DNA from 4 places in the Paenibacillus sp. JNU01 genome. Region 3 is predicted to be linked to each of the others. Evidence: a T-box and tRNA genes for the amino acid it is inferred to sense, from the RefSeq annotation. Region 3 holds a T-box; the other regions hold tRNA genes.
What was found. A T-box is a leader RNA that pairs with one kind of tRNA and senses whether it is charged. The one in region 3 lies ahead of argS (arginine--tRNA ligase), so its partner is inferred to be a tRNA-Arg.
Positions count from the first base shown of each region.

Region 1 (4,217 bases), 2.8 Mb from region 3:
GTTTGCGCTTGATTTCGTGAATTTTCACTTTGAATACCGCTTGTTTGCCAGCAAGTTCTGCTGCATGGTAGCTCTCTGGGAAAGTCACTTCAACGTCTTTGAAGTCACCTGTGGACAGACCCACAACTTGCTCTTCAAATCCAGGAATGAATGTGTTGGAACCCAGTTCCAGGGAATAACGCTCAGCTTGTCCACCTTCGAAAGGTACGCCATCAACGGAACCGTCGAAGTCGATTACTGCAACGTCGCCGTTAGCAGCTGAACCTTCGTCAAGTACAACGAGTTCAGCGTGACGTTGTTGAAGACGCTCAAGTTCTTCAGTCACGTCTGCTTCAGTTACTTCACCTTTTGCTACAGCAACTTCGATTCCTTTGTACTCACCCAGAGTCACTTCAGGTTTCACAGTTACTTTCGCTTTGAACTTGAATGTTTGTCCTTTAGCGAATTGTTCAACATCTACGTCAGGACGATCAACCGGGAAGATATCCGTTTGGTCGATTGCTTCTGTATAAGCTTCAGGAAGCAAAATGTCGATTGCTTCTTGATAAAGACTCTCTACACCAAAACGTGCTTCGAAGATGGAACGTGGTACTTTACCTTTACGGAATCCAGGTACGTTTGCTTGTTTAACCACTTTATTAAAAGCTTTGTCGAGTGCTGCGGTTACACGATCCGCATCCACTTCAACCTCAAGAACCCCAAGGTTCTTCTCTATCTTTTCCCAAGTTGCTTTCATTGTATACTTTCCCCTCCAAAATTCACATGTTCACGTAGGCAATCACGTACAAAATAACCATTTTAGTATAAACAAGATTAGATTCTTTTTCAAGGGGAATCCCTTGATAGAGTTTAAGGAAAACGTTTCCGGCCTCGATTACCCGTCCAAACCGGCAGATACAAACTGTTTCATGGAACGATAAGCCTGCTCGAGTCGAAAGCGCATCGCCCCTGTCACAGCATACATTGAGCGTGTATTCTCCTCATCATGCGAACCACCTAGACTGTCTGCAACGGTCATATGTAGGGCTGCTGCCCATATATCTGTCATGGAATCATTTTCTTCCAGCATCGATATATAATCGCGGGTTCCATACACCGCCATGACATATTGTATCCACAGTTCCTGGGCAAAGTAAAAGAGCGTAGGTTCGTGAACCTCCGTCTGATCTGCCACTCGTTCCAGAATCTGAACAATTTGAAGCGGGAATTCCTCTGGTTTAAGAGGCACCGTATCGATCTCGACTTCAACCTGCTCTTCGCCTCTCGTAAACTGGATCATACCTTGAACACCTCGGCGACGCAAGGTTTGCAACACCCGAAATTGAAGCAAAGGGTGAAGCGTCTTGTCTTTTAACCAATGGGTAAGTGCCTCGTCAATCTTCGGTAGATCCAGATAGGCCAGCTGCTCCAAGGCCAGCATCGTCTGTTCGGATAGCGGCTCCTCCATTACAGTACGAAGCATCTTATCTGCATATCCATCATCCTGTTCAAGCTTCATTCGAGCATGATGCCGTGCCATGTCATCCTCACTGATCTCTTCTTCCTCTTCCCGTTCTTCAAGAATGGCAGGCGAGGTTTCTTCATATTGAGGGAACGCCGCCTGAAGCCATTCGAGCAGGGCCCGCCATTCATCATAATGGCGCTCTTCCTGTCCCTGACATTGCAGCAAAAAGTGAAGCAATTTCATCGCTTCACCATACCGTTCATTTTCAAGCATAACTGTCAATTGAATCTGGTAATAGTCCAGCGTCTTAGGAAACAGCACAATATTGTTGTTATGCTCGGTTTCCGGGGTCGTGGATTCCTTAATGGGAGCACCTCCTCTATATCCTGAATCTCCAGTTGGAATCAACTTAAATAGATGTATATATTAAAACGAATGTCGATCTATTTTTTGAGTTCTCCTGATATTCTAACATAACCGTAAATATAATGAAAAAAACGTTACTGCCGCCAAATATCATATACGAAAAACAGATTAAAATAAAATGCTTGATATTCCTGTATGCATATGATAAAATCAATTTTGCTTGAAAAAATCCATGTCTCAGTAGCTCAGCTGGATAGAGCAACGCCCTTCTAAGGCGTCGGTCGGGGGTTCGAATCCCTCCTGGGACGTAAAAAAGAGAACTTCCTTCGGGAAGTTTTTTTGCGTTCTGGGGATGAGAACCCCAACGGTTCGTCGGGAAGCATTCGCTTCGTTACATATCTATGTCGCTTCATCAAAATGTTTGCATTAGCTCATTCCATGGGTCACCATTTCTTAATATCGTTGTTAGTATCGAAGATCTAACGAACCTAGTACACTTTATTAGACCCAATTTCAGCATCATGGAGTTCTAACGAATTTTAGAGAGCTTATTTCACCATTCCGGCGGATTAACTCACTCAGATTGCAGTAAATTACCTGATTAACGTTGCTGAGGCTCATTAGAATCTGCGCATAGCGGTTATCCATTACTATAAGACCTCTGCGATTCGTTAGAGGTTTGTCAGCCCATGATCGTCAGAGCTCCGCATTCTTGTGGGTGCTTTTTTCATTTCATTGCTCAATATTGACACGGAATGTTATGCTTGCGAAGTGGATAATGTAACAATCCATACATATCAACTTCATAGAAAACAGGAGATTTTATCAATGTCATCTTCAATACAGCAGCACTCGTCCCTCCATGCCGAGGAAGAACATTCTTCGACATCCAAAAGATTCGGCCTGTTATTAGCAGGCATTATCGTTATCGCCGCTACCATGAGGTCACCGATCACAGCAACCGGACCTGTAGTGGAGATGATCCGCTCAGATACAGGTATCTGCCATACGATGGCCGGGCTTCTGACCTCACTACCTTTGCTCGCCTTTGCAGCAGTCTCTCCTTTTGCACCACGTCTTGCCAAACGGTTAGGACTCGAATCTGCTCTGCTATTGGCTGTTATCATTGTGACCATCGGAATGGCATTACGCTTGTTGCCTTCCGTTCTATCTTTATATACCGGAACCGCAATATTGGGATGCGGCATTGCATTAAGCAACGTGCTTTTGCCAAGTTTGATCAAACGTGATTTTCCATTGCGGGTGGGGATCGTTACCGGATTATATTCTGTATCCATGAACATTTTTGGCGCCATCGCCTCAGGCGTGAGCGTGCCCCTAGCCGGATCTACATCTATGGGTTGGCGCGCTTCGTTAGGTATGTGGGCCCTGTTGTCCATACTTGCGCTTCTCTTGTGGCTCCCCCAGATCGCAGCAGGACGCAAGCAGATGTTATATGTTACCTCCCAGAGCGAAGGGACACCCGTGCGTCTAAGGACCTCTACACTAGCCTGGTTCATTACTTTATTTATGGGTCTGCAATCTCTAATATTCTATACGACGATTACCTGGCTACCCGAAATTCTCGCCGAGCAAGGGTTCAGCCCCACTTCAGCAGGGTGGATGCTCTCCTTGATGCAGATGGTTAGTGTACCGGCTACCTTTATCGTTCCGATCCTGGCCGGCCGAACGCAGAATCAGCGTGTTCTAACCACGATAACGTGCTCTTCATTAATTGTCGGGTATGCACTATTATTAAGTGGCATCGCTTCGCTCGTTACCATCGGCGTCACATTGGCTGGAATCGGTGCCGGAGGTTCGTTTGGACTGGTAACCATGTTCTTCGTCCTTCGCTCAAAAGATGCCAGGCAAGCTGCCAGCCTGTCCGGTATGGCCCAGTCCTTCGGATATATGCTGGCGGCAGTGGGACCTCTACTGTTCGGCATGCTTCATGACTGGACAAAAGGATGGACCCTTCCGTTGCTCATTCAGGTCATTCTGGCCATTGCTTTATTAATCGCAGGGCTTCAAGCCAGTAAAAATCGGATGATCAGTTAGTCATACCATTCATTAACAAAAAATAAATTAAAACAAAACGGCCTCTATCCTCGAAAATCAGGATGGAGGCCGTTTATGCTAGAACAATTCCTTCATTAAATTACTCAGTTTCAATGAGGAAGAACTCACTTCACTTTTACCTTAATCGTGTCTGTGCTGGTAACTCCAGCTGCGTTAATTAACTCGGCCCGATACGTATACGTACCCGATGCTTTGCCGGACAGTTTAGTCACAGCACTTTGCGCAAGAGGTGATACCGCACGGAGTTCTTGCGTGTCGATCAACTTATCATTCTCATAGAGACGATACTCGGTAGCATTGGTCCCCCACCACAGGTTCATGGTCACCT
Region 1 is NZ_CP169723.1:2,510,304-2,514,520, forward strand. It holds gene tig (trigger factor) at 1-736, opposite strand, end outside; gene NLBNIHML_RS10925 (hypothetical protein) at 875-1,810, opposite strand; tRNA gene NLBNIHML_RS10930 (tRNA-Arg) at 2,045-2,118, shown strand; gene NLBNIHML_RS10935 (CynX/NimT family MFS transporter) at 2,639-3,868, shown strand; gene NLBNIHML_RS10940 (S8 family serine peptidase) at 3,994-4,217, opposite strand, start outside.
Region 1: it has a tRNA-Arg gene. The T-box ahead of argS (arginine--tRNA ligase) is inferred to sense a tRNA for this amino acid. The anticodon was not compared.

Region 2 (4,217 bases), 2.8 Mb from region 3:
ATAGTTCTCCGTTATACACGACGGTATAGGAGGTATCTCCCTGTAACGCATGCATGGGCTGTGCCCCGTTCTCGGGGTCCATTACACTAAGACGCCGATGTCCAAAGGCACAAGGATTGGAGATCCATGTACCTGAAGCGTCGGGCCCCCGGTTCGACAAGCTATCCGTCATACGGACTAGCAGCTCTGATTCCTGGGTCAGATCCCGATTCCACTGTATGAAGCCGGTAATACCGCACATGGTTTGTTCATCCTTTCTTGGTCGAGTCATTCATCCGTAGGGCTGCTTAATTACGGGCAACCAGCAAATGTTGTCTTTTTCGTCAGAGGTCGTAACAAATATATGCCGAAAGCAGGCATAAAATGTCTGTCCTCTTCGGAAACTAGTTCTAGGGACAACGACCTAAACATGCCTGTGAAGGAGAGAACGTGCAATGGACAGTATGAAGTATTATGTGTCTGTCATGGGCCGCTCCGTTATTCCGGATCCGTCGGTAACATCGTATGAATGGATCATTCAGGCAACGCCGCAGGAAGCGGAGCACTTACTGGGACTGCTGAGCCTCATGCAGGAAAAGGAGGAAGAGGCCTTTCCTGGCATGGTGTTCCCATGGCCAGATACACCGGAGGAGTCCGTAAACCGGGCGTATGAAACGATATTACAGCAGGTGTATCGGGAGATTTACCGATTAGGCACACCGGAGACACGATACCAGATTGAACAAACGACATGATAAGCACAAAAGAAAAGGAGCGCGATGAGCAATGTATGCCATTCAAGATGCTAAAATACGCAGATTAACCGAGGTAGATGGATTATCTTGTGCAGAAGTGGAAGTACAACCTGGAAATGCCGGAGATCCGTCATTACTTGTATACGTGGCCTCTACTCAACCTGGAAATTCACTGGAAGTCGTTCGGATTGTACGCAATCACTCTGATTCAGCGATCGACTGGTATAACAATAATATGCACACCGCATTTGAAGAGGCGACAGAAACCGCTTTTGAGAACAGCGATGGTATGACGGTGGAGGAAGATAAGGCTCAGTTTCAAAATGAGTTATTTGCCTTTGGTTTGCTTGGTCCAACGCTTCAGCGTTATCTGATCGGAAAGGCTTAACCGGGAACGTTTGTATAAGTTGGATTGATGGATGGCAGAATAGGAGTTCCATGTCGACCATACATCGATAGTAAACGAATTGTTCTAACCACAGCTGCAACTGGAAAACCCCGCTGTTAATAAACAGCGGGGTTTTGTTATGCAAGTCAGTCCGGGCGGATAGGTGATCAAGCGTACTCACGCAGCACTTGAATCCCTTTGACCACGTTATATACAAAGCTTAATCCGTAGATCACAAAGAATAGAACGACAAAGCCGACGGCTGAACCCAAACTATGTGCAGTCACGAAGAAATAAAATAGCGGGATGGCAGCAAGAAAGGGGAATACATGTGAGAATAAGGCGCGTTTTGCATGTCCCTCAATGTAAGCATCCTTGGCAACAATCCATACGATGATTGGAAACAGGAACGGGGCAAAGAAAATACTAAAGTAGGATAGGGCTGATAAAAGTTGTCTCATGACGATTCTCTCCTTCAATGCATCATTGAAATGTATGTATGCAAAAGATTACCCAGCAATTCTAACATTGAACATGTCTTATGTTAATCTTGCTCTAAATGTCCCCATCTCCTCAATATAACCTGGTTCAAGTAATCATATTCTTAAAGGGAATGGAGTATGAGAATAATACCGAAAGTACATTTAGAAAGGTTGTTCAAAAATTCCGAATTTGATTACGAAGGATGCCTGTGGAACTCGCATTGAAGTATAATTATTAATTTTTTTATAAAACTATTGAAAAATATAGAAATCAGAGTATAATAAGAACCGCGCCGAAAATTTATAATACATATTTGTCTCAGTAGCTCAGCTGGATAGAGCAACGCCCTTCTAAGGCGTCGGTCGGGGGTTCGAATCCCTCCTGGGACGTAAAAAAAGAAAACTTCCTTCGGGAAGTTTTTTTTGCGTTCAGGGGAAGAGAACCCCAACGGTTCGTCGGAGCATTCGCTTCGTTAGCGCCACTTCGCAGTCTCGACTGCAAGGAGAGTATCCCTCCTGGGACGTAAAAAAAGAAAACTTCCTTCGGGAAGTTTTTTTTCGTTCAGGGGAAGAGAACCCCGATGGTTCGTCGGAGAATTCGCTTCGTTAGCACCACTTCGCAGTCTCGACTGGAAGGAGAGTATCCCTCCCGAATTTGTTTATTGGTTATACCTATAAACAATATAGAATTTATATATTTAAATAATAAACAATTCTGTGCCACAATGAGGATATCAATAACGGAAGCGACGGTGGTATCCATGAAATCAATAAATCAATGGCAAGCAGATGACTATGACAACAAACTGGCTTTTGTCTCCGAATATGGCAAAAACCTGATCTCTTGGCTTCAACCTCAAAAAGGGGAATACATTCTTGATCTGGGTTGCGGTACGGGGGATTTGACGTACGAAATTTCTCTGGCCGAAGCTGAAGTTGTTGGTATGGATGCATCGCCGGACATGATTCGCCGTGCGAGGGAGAAATTCTCTGGAATTGAGTTCGTGGAAGGAGACGGTCATCAGTTTGAGACGAATAGACAGTATGATGCCGTCTTCTCCAATGCAGCCTTGCACTGGATGCGAAGTCCGAGATTAGTGGCGGACAGTATATGGAAATCTTTGAAGCCCGGAGGGCGATTTGTAGCAGAATTCGGTGGTAAAGGGAACGTGCAGACTATCGTGAATGCCTTGGAAGAGGTTATCGAGCGAAACACGGGCATTCGTGCTTCTGAACGTAATCCTTGGTATTTTCCGTCGATCGGAGAATATAGCTATATTTTGGAACAAGGCGGATTTCTGGTACGTCATGCCTATCACTATGACCGTCCTACCAGATTGGAAGATGGTGAGCAGGGTATAGTAGGATGGTTGGCTCATTTTGGAGGAGACTATTTTGAAGGTTTCAGTCATGATGAGATACAACAAATATGCCATGAAACCAGTCAGATCGTGGTGCCTAAACTTTGGGAGAGTGATGCTTTGTATGCAGATTACAAGCGTCTGCGTATTGAAGCCGTGAAGCCGGAATGAAGTTGATTTTGTGATAGTTATCGATGTTAACCGAATTGATTTTATGCTTTGTACACTAAATAACTTTACCATATACCAAGATTCTCTTGCTGACAAAGAGGCGCTTGGTCTTTTTTTTTGATGCATTATTTTAAAAATAAAATATTCGAACGACAAATAATTACAAGTAGATATTTTTATCATACTCAAGACCCATATAAGTAATTTTTATATCATTTATGTAAGTATTTAGAAGGAAAATGTGGTATTTTGATAGAATAATTTACCAAGGGTCAATCTTCTTGCAGATAGGTGGTGAAATTGGAGTGCGTATTGCAGTACGCACAAACAGCAGGAACCCATCATTTGGTGAGGTATTCACATTTAAAAGGAGGGGCAAAGCCTTGAGTAAACGATTGATATCCACGTTATTAAGTGTTCTGATGGTCTTTTCCATTATTCTCCCCGCGGCTGGAGCCGCTCCCGCAGATTCATTTATTCAGCTTGAAAACTTACCGAGTACAGCCGAAGCCAAACAATGGAGAGAAATTCTTGCAGGACGGGAAGCCAAACTTGCCGCAGATCCATTTTTGGATAAAAGCCTGGAAGGCCTGGGTGGAGAGAACACCCGAGTGATCGTTGAGCTTTCCAATAAACCTGTTGCAGTAGCGCAAGGTGAATCAACCCTCTCCGGAAAATCTTTTACCTCCTCTATGGAAACAAAGGCTGTGACTCAAGTTGAGCAACAACAACAGTCATTTGTACATAGCCTCACTCAGAAGAAAATCAAACATGAAGTATTGGAAGAGTATGCATATGCCCTAAATGGTGTAGCGATTGAGCTTAAAGGAAACCAAGTGGGACAATTGCTTCAAATACCTGGCGTGGTCAGCGTATATCCTGACCTTGAAGTTACAATAGCGCCTAAGACCGATGAAGTGAACCCGTACATGAAAGACACGGCGCCTTTTATTGGTGCACCTGAAGTATGGGATCTAGGTTACAAAGGAAATGGCATCAAAGTGGGTGTCATCGATACAGGGATTGACTATGAGCATCCTAATTTGCAGGAAGCATACAAAGGCGGATGGGACTTTGTTGG
Region 2 is NZ_CP169723.1:2,517,559-2,521,775, reverse strand. It holds gene asnB (asparagine synthase (glutamine-hydrolyzing)) at 1-241, opposite strand, end outside; gene NLBNIHML_RS10965 (hypothetical protein) at 435-734, shown strand; gene NLBNIHML_RS10960 (hypothetical protein) at 766-1,122, shown strand; gene NLBNIHML_RS10955 (magnetosome magnetite crystal formation protein family) at 1,290-1,583, opposite strand; tRNA gene NLBNIHML_RS10950 (tRNA-Arg) at 1,921-1,994, shown strand; gene NLBNIHML_RS10945 (class I SAM-dependent methyltransferase) at 2,366-3,136, shown strand; gene NLBNIHML_RS10940 (S8 family serine peptidase) at 3,520-4,217, shown strand, end outside.
Region 2: it has a tRNA-Arg gene. The T-box ahead of argS (arginine--tRNA ligase) is inferred to sense a tRNA for this amino acid. The anticodon was not compared.

Region 3 (4,217 bases):
TGCAACTTGCTGATCTCGTTCAGGAGGAATCACCTGATGTGATCGTTATTGAAGCAACCGGTGCGGCGAATCCAATGGAGATTCTGGATGCGGTAACGGAGACCTCACTCTACATGCGACTGGAACTGAAAAGTCTCATCACGGTTGTGGATGCAGCACATCTATCTGGTCTGTATCAGGAGCAGAAGGGGCAGACCTTCAAACTAATGCAGGAGCAGATTCGTTGTGCGTCTGTGCTTCTCTTAAACAAAACGGATCGGGTGAGTGCACAGGAGCTGAAGGATCTGGAACAGCTCTTGGCAAAATGGAATGGCTTCGCACCTGTAATTCCTACAGTCAAATGTGAGGTGGAGATGGATCTGTTGCTTCGCAGTGGGGCAGACGTGCATGTGCATGATTCAGCTTCTGAAGCAGATAAGCCGGCTCACCATGAGCATACGGAAACCTGTGGTACACATGGATGCAATCATGGACATGAACATCAGTCGGTTCAAGGCGATGCTACGAATAATGACGCATCCTATAGCCATGTTCATGACCACAGTCACGAGCATGCTGTTCCTCATGCATCACACGAACATGTCATGGTTTATACGCATTATTTCAGTCAACCGGTGAACAGCGAGGCGTTTGAACAATTTGTATCCGCATTGCCACGTGATGTGTATCGAGCAAAAGGTATTTTATCATTTAGTGACACGGCGAGCCGCTTCTGGTTCCAGTATGCCTACCGTGAATCGGACTACATGAAGATCACACCTCAGGGAAATGTCCCTAATGTTGCTGTGTTTATAGGTGAACATTTTGACCAAACTGTCATTCGTGACCAATTACTGGAATTGGAAGCGATAAAGTAAGTTAGATGATTCAATATTCCTCCCAACTGGGTATTAAGAAGCATAGCAAACTTTGCCTGGGAGGTAACTTTAAATGACACAACAACAATATCAACAATGTATCGATGCTTGCCTGGAGTGCATGAATGCTTGCAACGTATGTTACATATCGAGTCTGAAAGAATATGATCTGGCGATGCTGCGTGATTGTATCCGTTTGAATCGGGAATGTGCGGAGATCTGCAGTTTTGCTGCACAAGCGATGACACGTGGAAGTGATTTCATTGCTGAAATATGCGAATTGTGTGTGAAAGCTTGTGAAGCTTGCGCCGCAGAGTGTGGCAAACACAACCACGATCACTGCCAAGCATGTGCAGAGGCTTGCCGCAGATGTGCAGAAGCTTGCCGGTTGATGGCAGCAGTAGCATAATTACTATTTCACTGGAACATATAATAAAAACCGATAATGACCTTGGTCCCCTAAGGGAAGGTAGTGAAACACAGGCATCTGAGACGATGTGCCTATGTGTATTGCCTTTCTGTAGGGGATTTTTAATGCAGGTTGCCAAGTCTAAACGTGGTATGTATAATGATGGGAATGAATTGAAACGAAGAATATCAATGATCGGGAGAGTAGCCAGATCCATACATGACAGCGAGCCGGGAGAGGTGGGAGCCGGTATGACATGACCTGTGTGAACCGCACCCGTGAGATGGTTATCCGAAAAGATGTACGTATCCCGATTGGGGATAGGCCAGATCTGTCTGAGGGTAACTCGGCTTGCGACCGTTATACGCATCGAGCGGAACAGGTTCTGCGGGTATGCATGTTGATGCATATGAAGAGCAACCTGTTCACTTAGAGTGGTACCGCGGGAACTGTTAAGTCAGCTCTCGTCTCTTATGTAGAGACGGGAGCTTTTTTGTGTTAATTTTCAGCCACTAATGAATGGATAAGGAGTGTTTGACATGTTGATGAAGCAGGCTGCGGCCGATATTGCGCCTTTAACGGGATTGACTGAAGAAGAAGTTATGAGATTACTGGAGGTTCCACCACAAGCGGAGATGGGGGATGCAGCATTCCCTTGTTTTGCATTAGCGAAGTCATTAAAAAAAGCACCGGCAGTCATTGCAACTGAGCTCGCAACGGGATTACAGGCATCTGGAATTGAAGCGACTCCGGCCGGGCCGTATGTAAATATCCGCTTTAATCGGGAGGCGCTCGCGCCGAATCTGCTAAAAGAACTGGGAGATGCCGCATTCGGTAAGCTTCAGCTTGGTCAGGGTTCGCGTGTCGTGATTGATATGTCTTCTCCTAACATCGCGAAACCCTTTGGTATCGGACATTTGCGTTCTACTGTCATTGGTGCAGCACTGTATCGGTTGTATAACGAAGCGGGTTATACCTCTGTAAGTGTGAATCATCTGGGAGACTGGGGAACCCAGTTTGGTAAGCAGATTGCAGCATACAAAAGATGGGGCAATGATGAAGCATTGCAGGCAGATCCGATCCGTACGTCCCTGGAACTGTATGTGCGCTTCCACGATGAGGCAGAGAACGATCCTTCCCTGGAGATGGAGGCACGGGAGTGGTTCCGCAAGCTAGAGCAAGGGGATGAAGAAGCGCAGCGGTTATGGGCGTTCTTTGTGGAAGTCAGCATGAAGGAATTCAACCGGATGTATGAACGTCTGAATGTACAGTTCGACCATACGTTGGGGGAGAGCTTTTACAATGACAAGATGGGCGCGGTGGTTGAAGAACTCAAGGCGAAAGGTTTACTTGAAGAGAGTGATGGAGCACTCGTGGTACGTCTGGAGGACGAGAACATGCCCCCGTGCCTGATTATCAAAAAAGACGGAACAACCATCTATCCTACACGGGATTTGGCTACGGCGGTGTATCGTCATGAGGTGATGAAGGCAGATCGCTTGTTATACGTGGTCGGAGGCGAGCAGAAGCTGCATTTCCGGCAGGTATTTGCGGTCCTTTCCCGGATGGGGCATGAATGGTCTGCGAAATGTGAACATATCCCGTTTGGATTAATGCGTTTTGAGGGACGGAAAATGTCTACACGTCGCGGTAAAGTCGTCTTCTTGCAGGAAGTGTTGGATGAGGCAGTCGCTCGTGCTTTGCAGATTATTCAAGAGAAAAACCCGAATCTGGAGAACCCTCAGAAGGTAGCTGAGGCTGTTGGTGTAGGTGCTATTATCTTCGGTGATCTGCGCAATAATCGGTTAAACGATGTGGACTTCTCACTGGAAGATGCGGTGAGTTTTGAAGGAGAGACCGGACCTTATGTGCAATATACCCATGCTCGGATTCAAAGTGTGCTTGCCAAGGCAGAAGAAGCGATACGTGTAGAAAATGAAAACCATCTGACTAACGCCAGCCTTGCGGATGGTGAGAATGAAAAAGTGACCACTTCATCCGGTATCGGAGATACCGCTTGGGCATTACTGAAACTGCTCGGTGAATATCCCGAATATCTGGCAAAAGCAATTCATCGGAATGAGCCTTCGGTCATTGCCAAATATACAATAGATGTCGCTCAGGCGTTCAACCGCTTCTATCACGCCGAACGGATTGCGGATGCGTCATCTGATGTAAGATCCTTCCGGGTGGCATTGGCCAAACGGACTGCCGAACGCCTCGCTTACAGTTTACATTTGCTAGGTGTGCAAGCTCCAGAACGGATGTGATCCCAATGACATGGAGTACACGTGGTCTTTTCAGGAAGTCGGATCAAGCTTCACCAGACTCATCAGTCCGAGGTATATTGCTTCAACAAGTGAGCAAACGATTAGGTACTGCTCAAGTATTGAATCAAATTAATCTGGAAGTAAAACAGGGCGAATGCGCTGTGATTGTTGGCAGAAATGGCTCGGGCAAAAGCACATTGCTTCGTATGATGGCGGGTATTCTGTTACCTGACAAAGGATCGATTCATCGCACATTGAAGGGTTCTGCAAAGTATGCAGTAGATGGCCTGCCACGTGTACCCTTTACATCTAGGGAGTACTTGTGGGAGATGGGACGGATTCGGGGCATTCGCCCCGAAGAACTACGTGGGCGGATAAGAGAACTTAGCGAACTTTTATATCTTGATACCGCGATCGATCAGAAGTTACTCCTATTGTCCAAGGGCACATTGCAAAAAGTAAATTTGATTCAGGCCCTTTTAGCTGGACCGGGTGGTCTTTTGTTGCTGGATGAACCGTTATCAGGCTTGGATATTCCAGCGCAAGAGGCAGTCGTATCCCTATTGGGGGAATGGAAGGATGAAGGGACATGCATTGTTACAGCTTGTCATGAACCCTTGCTTATTGAACTTTTGGCAGACCAGGTGATTGTGTTGAAGAAAGGCAGTGTGCTCCGCTACT
Region 3 is NZ_CP169723.1:6,580,146-6,584,362, forward strand. It holds gene NLBNIHML_RS28980 (CobW family GTP-binding protein) at 1-857, shown strand, start outside; gene NLBNIHML_RS28985 (four-helix bundle copper-binding protein) at 931-1,266, shown strand; T-box leader at 1,449-1,741, shown strand; gene argS (arginine--tRNA ligase) at 1,806-3,536, shown strand; gene NLBNIHML_RS28995 (ATP-binding cassette domain-containing protein) at 3,542-4,217, shown strand, end outside.

Region 4 (4,217 bases), 2.4 Mb from region 3:
GCAGCAGGAATTATTGTAGGTAGTGGTTCGGTATGGCAGGAGAGTTCGGTACAGGCGGCTTCTGTATCCTCGAAAGTGACAACCCCAGCTGAGGTAACGCTGAAATCGGGTGGGAAAACACTGACTCAAAAAGGACTTCTTCAAGGTGGATCGACTTGGGTCTCGCTGACAGCAGTCAAAGATGTAGCGGGTGGAACGTTGAAATATGATGCTAAAACGAAGTCATATACGGTAACAGCAGCCAACAATGCGATGACCGTTAGCCTGATGGATGGACAACCAAACGTCTATATTAACGGGTATTACCCTCAGGTGGAAGCAAAATTGATTCAGGGTCGATTATATATTCCATTCTCGGCAATGCGAGATTATCTGGGTGTACAGGGAAATTGGGATGGCAAAACCAAAACGTTGACACTCAGCAAAGTGAAGCAAAATAATGTGCAGGTAAAATCGACAAAAGTAAACGTGACTGTGAAGAATGCGGAGGTGGATGTACAATATCCGCAGGTGAGTGGACTTGCCAGCAAAGAAGCTGAAGCGGCCATCAACAAAGTGCTCAAAGATGAAGTGGATACGGCTGTTGCTGCTTTCAAAAAACAAACCACTGAATTCGGCGGGGCAACCGCAAAACGTCCATATGCATTTGAAACTTCGTATGTCGTGACCTACAATGAGAACGGCGTGCTAGGTTTGATCACTCAACGTTATGAGGACTATGCAGGAGCACACGGCATGACAACCCGTACGGGACACACCTTTGCACTGGACACAGGCAAGGAGCTTACGTTAGATGATGTGCTGCAAAATAACAAAACCATGCGCGAGACGTTGGGTAAAAAAGTGGGCGAGCAACTGAAAGCCCGCGGTGGATACCTGGAAGGCTACAAAGGGTTAAATAAAGACCAGGATTTCTATGTGACACCAACGGGCGTAGTTGTGTTCTTCCAGTTGTATGAATATACAGCGTACGCGGAAGGTTTCCCTGAAATGAAGTTCACTTACAAGGAAGTTCTGCCTAAGGGCACAGAGCCGTTTAGCAACGTAACATCAGACAAGTAAGTTCGCGTAGGGTAACTTTTAAGCAAAAGCACTTATATCACATTCTTCTCATGAAAAATAATAACAAGAATCCCCCGTCATCCTGCTTTGACGGGGGATTCTTGTTTATCCAGGCAACGCACTCCACTAACGGGTGTGATATTTGCCTGTTTAGTTGGAAATAGCACAGGGCGGGCTCACCTATATATCGGTGAAGCCCGCCCTGTGAAGTTACCGCTAGTCTCCAGGCAGCATATTAGATGCCTTGAGAACCCACGTTTTCAATAACTTTATCAATGATACCGTAATCGGCAGCTTCAGCAGCACTCATGAAGTAGTCACGATCTGTATCTTTCTCGATCCGCTCCAGTGGTTGACCTGAACGCTCAGAGATGATGCGGTTCAAGGTATCACGCATTTTCAGGATGCGGCGAGCACGGATTTCGATGTCCGAAGCTTGACCTTGAGCACCACCAAGCGGTTGGTGAATCATGATTTCACTGTTAGGCAACGCAAAACGTTTCCCTTTTGCACCAGCATTCAGCAAGAATGCACCCATGGAAGCCGCCATACCTACACAGATGGTAGATACATCCGGTTTGATGAATTGCATTGTATCGTAAATGGCCATACCGGCTGTAATCGATCCGCCTGGGCTGTTGATGTATAAGTGAATGTCTTTCTCCGGATCTTCCGCAGCCAGGAACAACATCTGTGCCATAATGGCATTAGCCACTACATCATTAACATCGCTACCAAGGAAAATAATACGATCCTTCAGCAATCTGGAGTAGATGTCATAGGCGCGCTCACCCCGGTTGCTCTGTTCAACGACCATTGGAATAAAACTCACGTGAAAAACCTCCTCGGAATGTAAATGTTATTGGTGCTTATATTTAAACTGTTACCGTATTACCCACATAATAAACAATTCCAAACAAAAAGTCAAAGAAAGTCAAACTAACTTGCAAAAAAAAGAAACCTTTCCGGTTTCATTGGTTAAAAGGGTTATGAGCTGTTAAATAAAAGTGGCGCGCCCGCCAAGAATCGAACTTGGATCTCAGGCTTCGGAGGCCTACGTCATATCCATTGGACCACGGGCGCACATTATGTGACAGCAATAATGATTATAGCTCATGAAATATTTAATTGCAAGCAATTCGTGATGTGTATTGGTTTGGATTAACCTAAAAATGATCATGATGAAGAAGAGTGGATAAAGAGTGCATTTAAGTAAATGCTATTAGAGGTTTTGGACATGCCCGATGAAATGTATTCTGAGCGATATGTAGATGGAATTCATTTGTTTCTTCTATATATGGTATGCGTGAGCTAGTCCTTGATCATGGAAGTCTAGGATTGTGAAAATAGGCGCGTACAATCGCTGAATGTGTGTCGAAATAACACGTTGAAACACTTGCATGTCACGTCAGTTTTAGGTAGAATAGACGTGGGACTTAAAAAGTTAACCCGGGACGTTTTAGGGCCACGAAAGAGAGCTTGGAACGAGAACTTGCGGGAGTGGAAAGCATGCGAACGATTTTAGAAGTACAAAAGCAGCTTCTGCCTGATCTCATGGATGTCTTGAAAAAGAGGTATACGATTCTGCAGCAGATCATGTTATCGGATGTGATCGGACGGAGAACGTTAGCTAATTCCATGCAGATGACCGAGCGGGTTCTGAGGGCTGAGACCGATCTGTTAAAGGCTCAGGGACTTATTGAAATTGACAGTGCAGGAATGAAGATCAGCGAGGCAGGGTATGATTTGCTGCAGCAGTTAGAGCCCGTAGCCAAAGAGTTGTTCGGATTATCCGAGCTGGAAGAGCGCATCAAGCAAGCCTACGGTCTGCAAAAGGTAGTTGTGGTTCCTGGTGATTCGGACGTATCTCCATTTGCCAAAAGGGAACTGGGCAGAGCCGGAGCGAAGGCTCTCGGCAATATCATGAGTGACAACGACGTTGTCGCCGTTACTGGCGGATCAACAACGGCCGAAGTCGCAGAGCAACTGACTCCGCCAACATCGCTCAAAGGTGTCTGGTTCGTACCGGCACGCGGCGGACTTGGAGAAAGCCTTGAAATTCAGGCAAATACGATTGCATCCACGATGGCAAAACGGGTAGGAGCGCAATATAAACTCCTGCATGTACCGGATTTGCTTAGTGATCATGCCTATGAATCATTAATCCAGGACCCCAGTGTTCAGGAGATTCTGCAGCTGATTCGAAAATCGCGGATTGTTATTCATGGAATTGGTGATGCCGTGGAGATGGCGACAAGACGTAAACTTGCGACGGAGATCATAGATGAACTTCAGGAGCAGGGAGCGGTATCTGAATCTTTCGGTTATTACTTTAACGATCAGGGTAAGGTGGTACATACCATGCTTACACTTGGGATGCGACTACAGGATATTGAACGAACCGATGTTGTGATTGGAATCGCAGGTGGCAAAAGCAAAGCTGCTGCTATACATTCCGTGTTGCGATTTGGTCAGGAAGATATTCTGATTATTGATGAGGCAGCTGCCGAAGTCATCGTTGCTGAAATGGAATAAGGTTTTACTCTGCAACACAACTATTGTTGTCTTGACGGACTTCACCGTCTGTCTTGAATATATAAGTTTCATAAAAAATTAATCAAAACTTGGGAGGAACTTACTCATGATTAAAGTAGGTATTAACGGTTTTGGACGTATTGGACGCTTGGCATTCCGCCGTATTCAAAATGTAGAGGGCATTGAAGTAGTAGCAATCAACGACTTGACTGACGCTAAAATGCTGGCTCATTTGCTCAAATATGATACAACTCAAGGTCGCTTCGATGGCGATGTTGAAGTACACGATGGCTTCTTCAAAGTGAACGGCAAAGAAGTTAAAGTATTGGCTAACCGTAACCCGGAAGAACTTCCTTGGGGCGACCTGGGCGTAGATATCGTTCTGGAATGTACTGGTTTCTTCACAACGAAAGAAGCAGCTGAGAAACACTTGAAAGGTGGAGCTAAGAAAGTTGTTATCTCCGCACCAGCTACTGGCGACATGAAAACCATCGTTTACAACGTAAACCATGAAATCCTCGACGGTACTGAAACTGTAATCTCCGGCGCATCTTGCACAACGAATTGCCTGGCACCTATGGCAAAAACACTGCAAGACAAATTCGGAATCGTTCAAGGTT
Region 4 is NZ_CP169723.1:4,204,539-4,208,755, forward strand. It holds gene NLBNIHML_RS18305 (stalk domain-containing protein) at 1-1,062, shown strand, start outside; gene clpP (ATP-dependent Clp endopeptidase proteolytic subunit ClpP) at 1,298-1,894, opposite strand; tRNA gene NLBNIHML_RS18315 (tRNA-Arg) at 2,071-2,145, opposite strand; gene NLBNIHML_RS18320 (sugar-binding transcriptional regulator) at 2,572-3,597, shown strand; gene gap (type I glyceraldehyde-3-phosphate dehydrogenase) at 3,704-4,217, shown strand, end outside.
Region 4: it has a tRNA-Arg gene. The T-box ahead of argS (arginine--tRNA ligase) is inferred to sense a tRNA for this amino acid. The anticodon was not compared.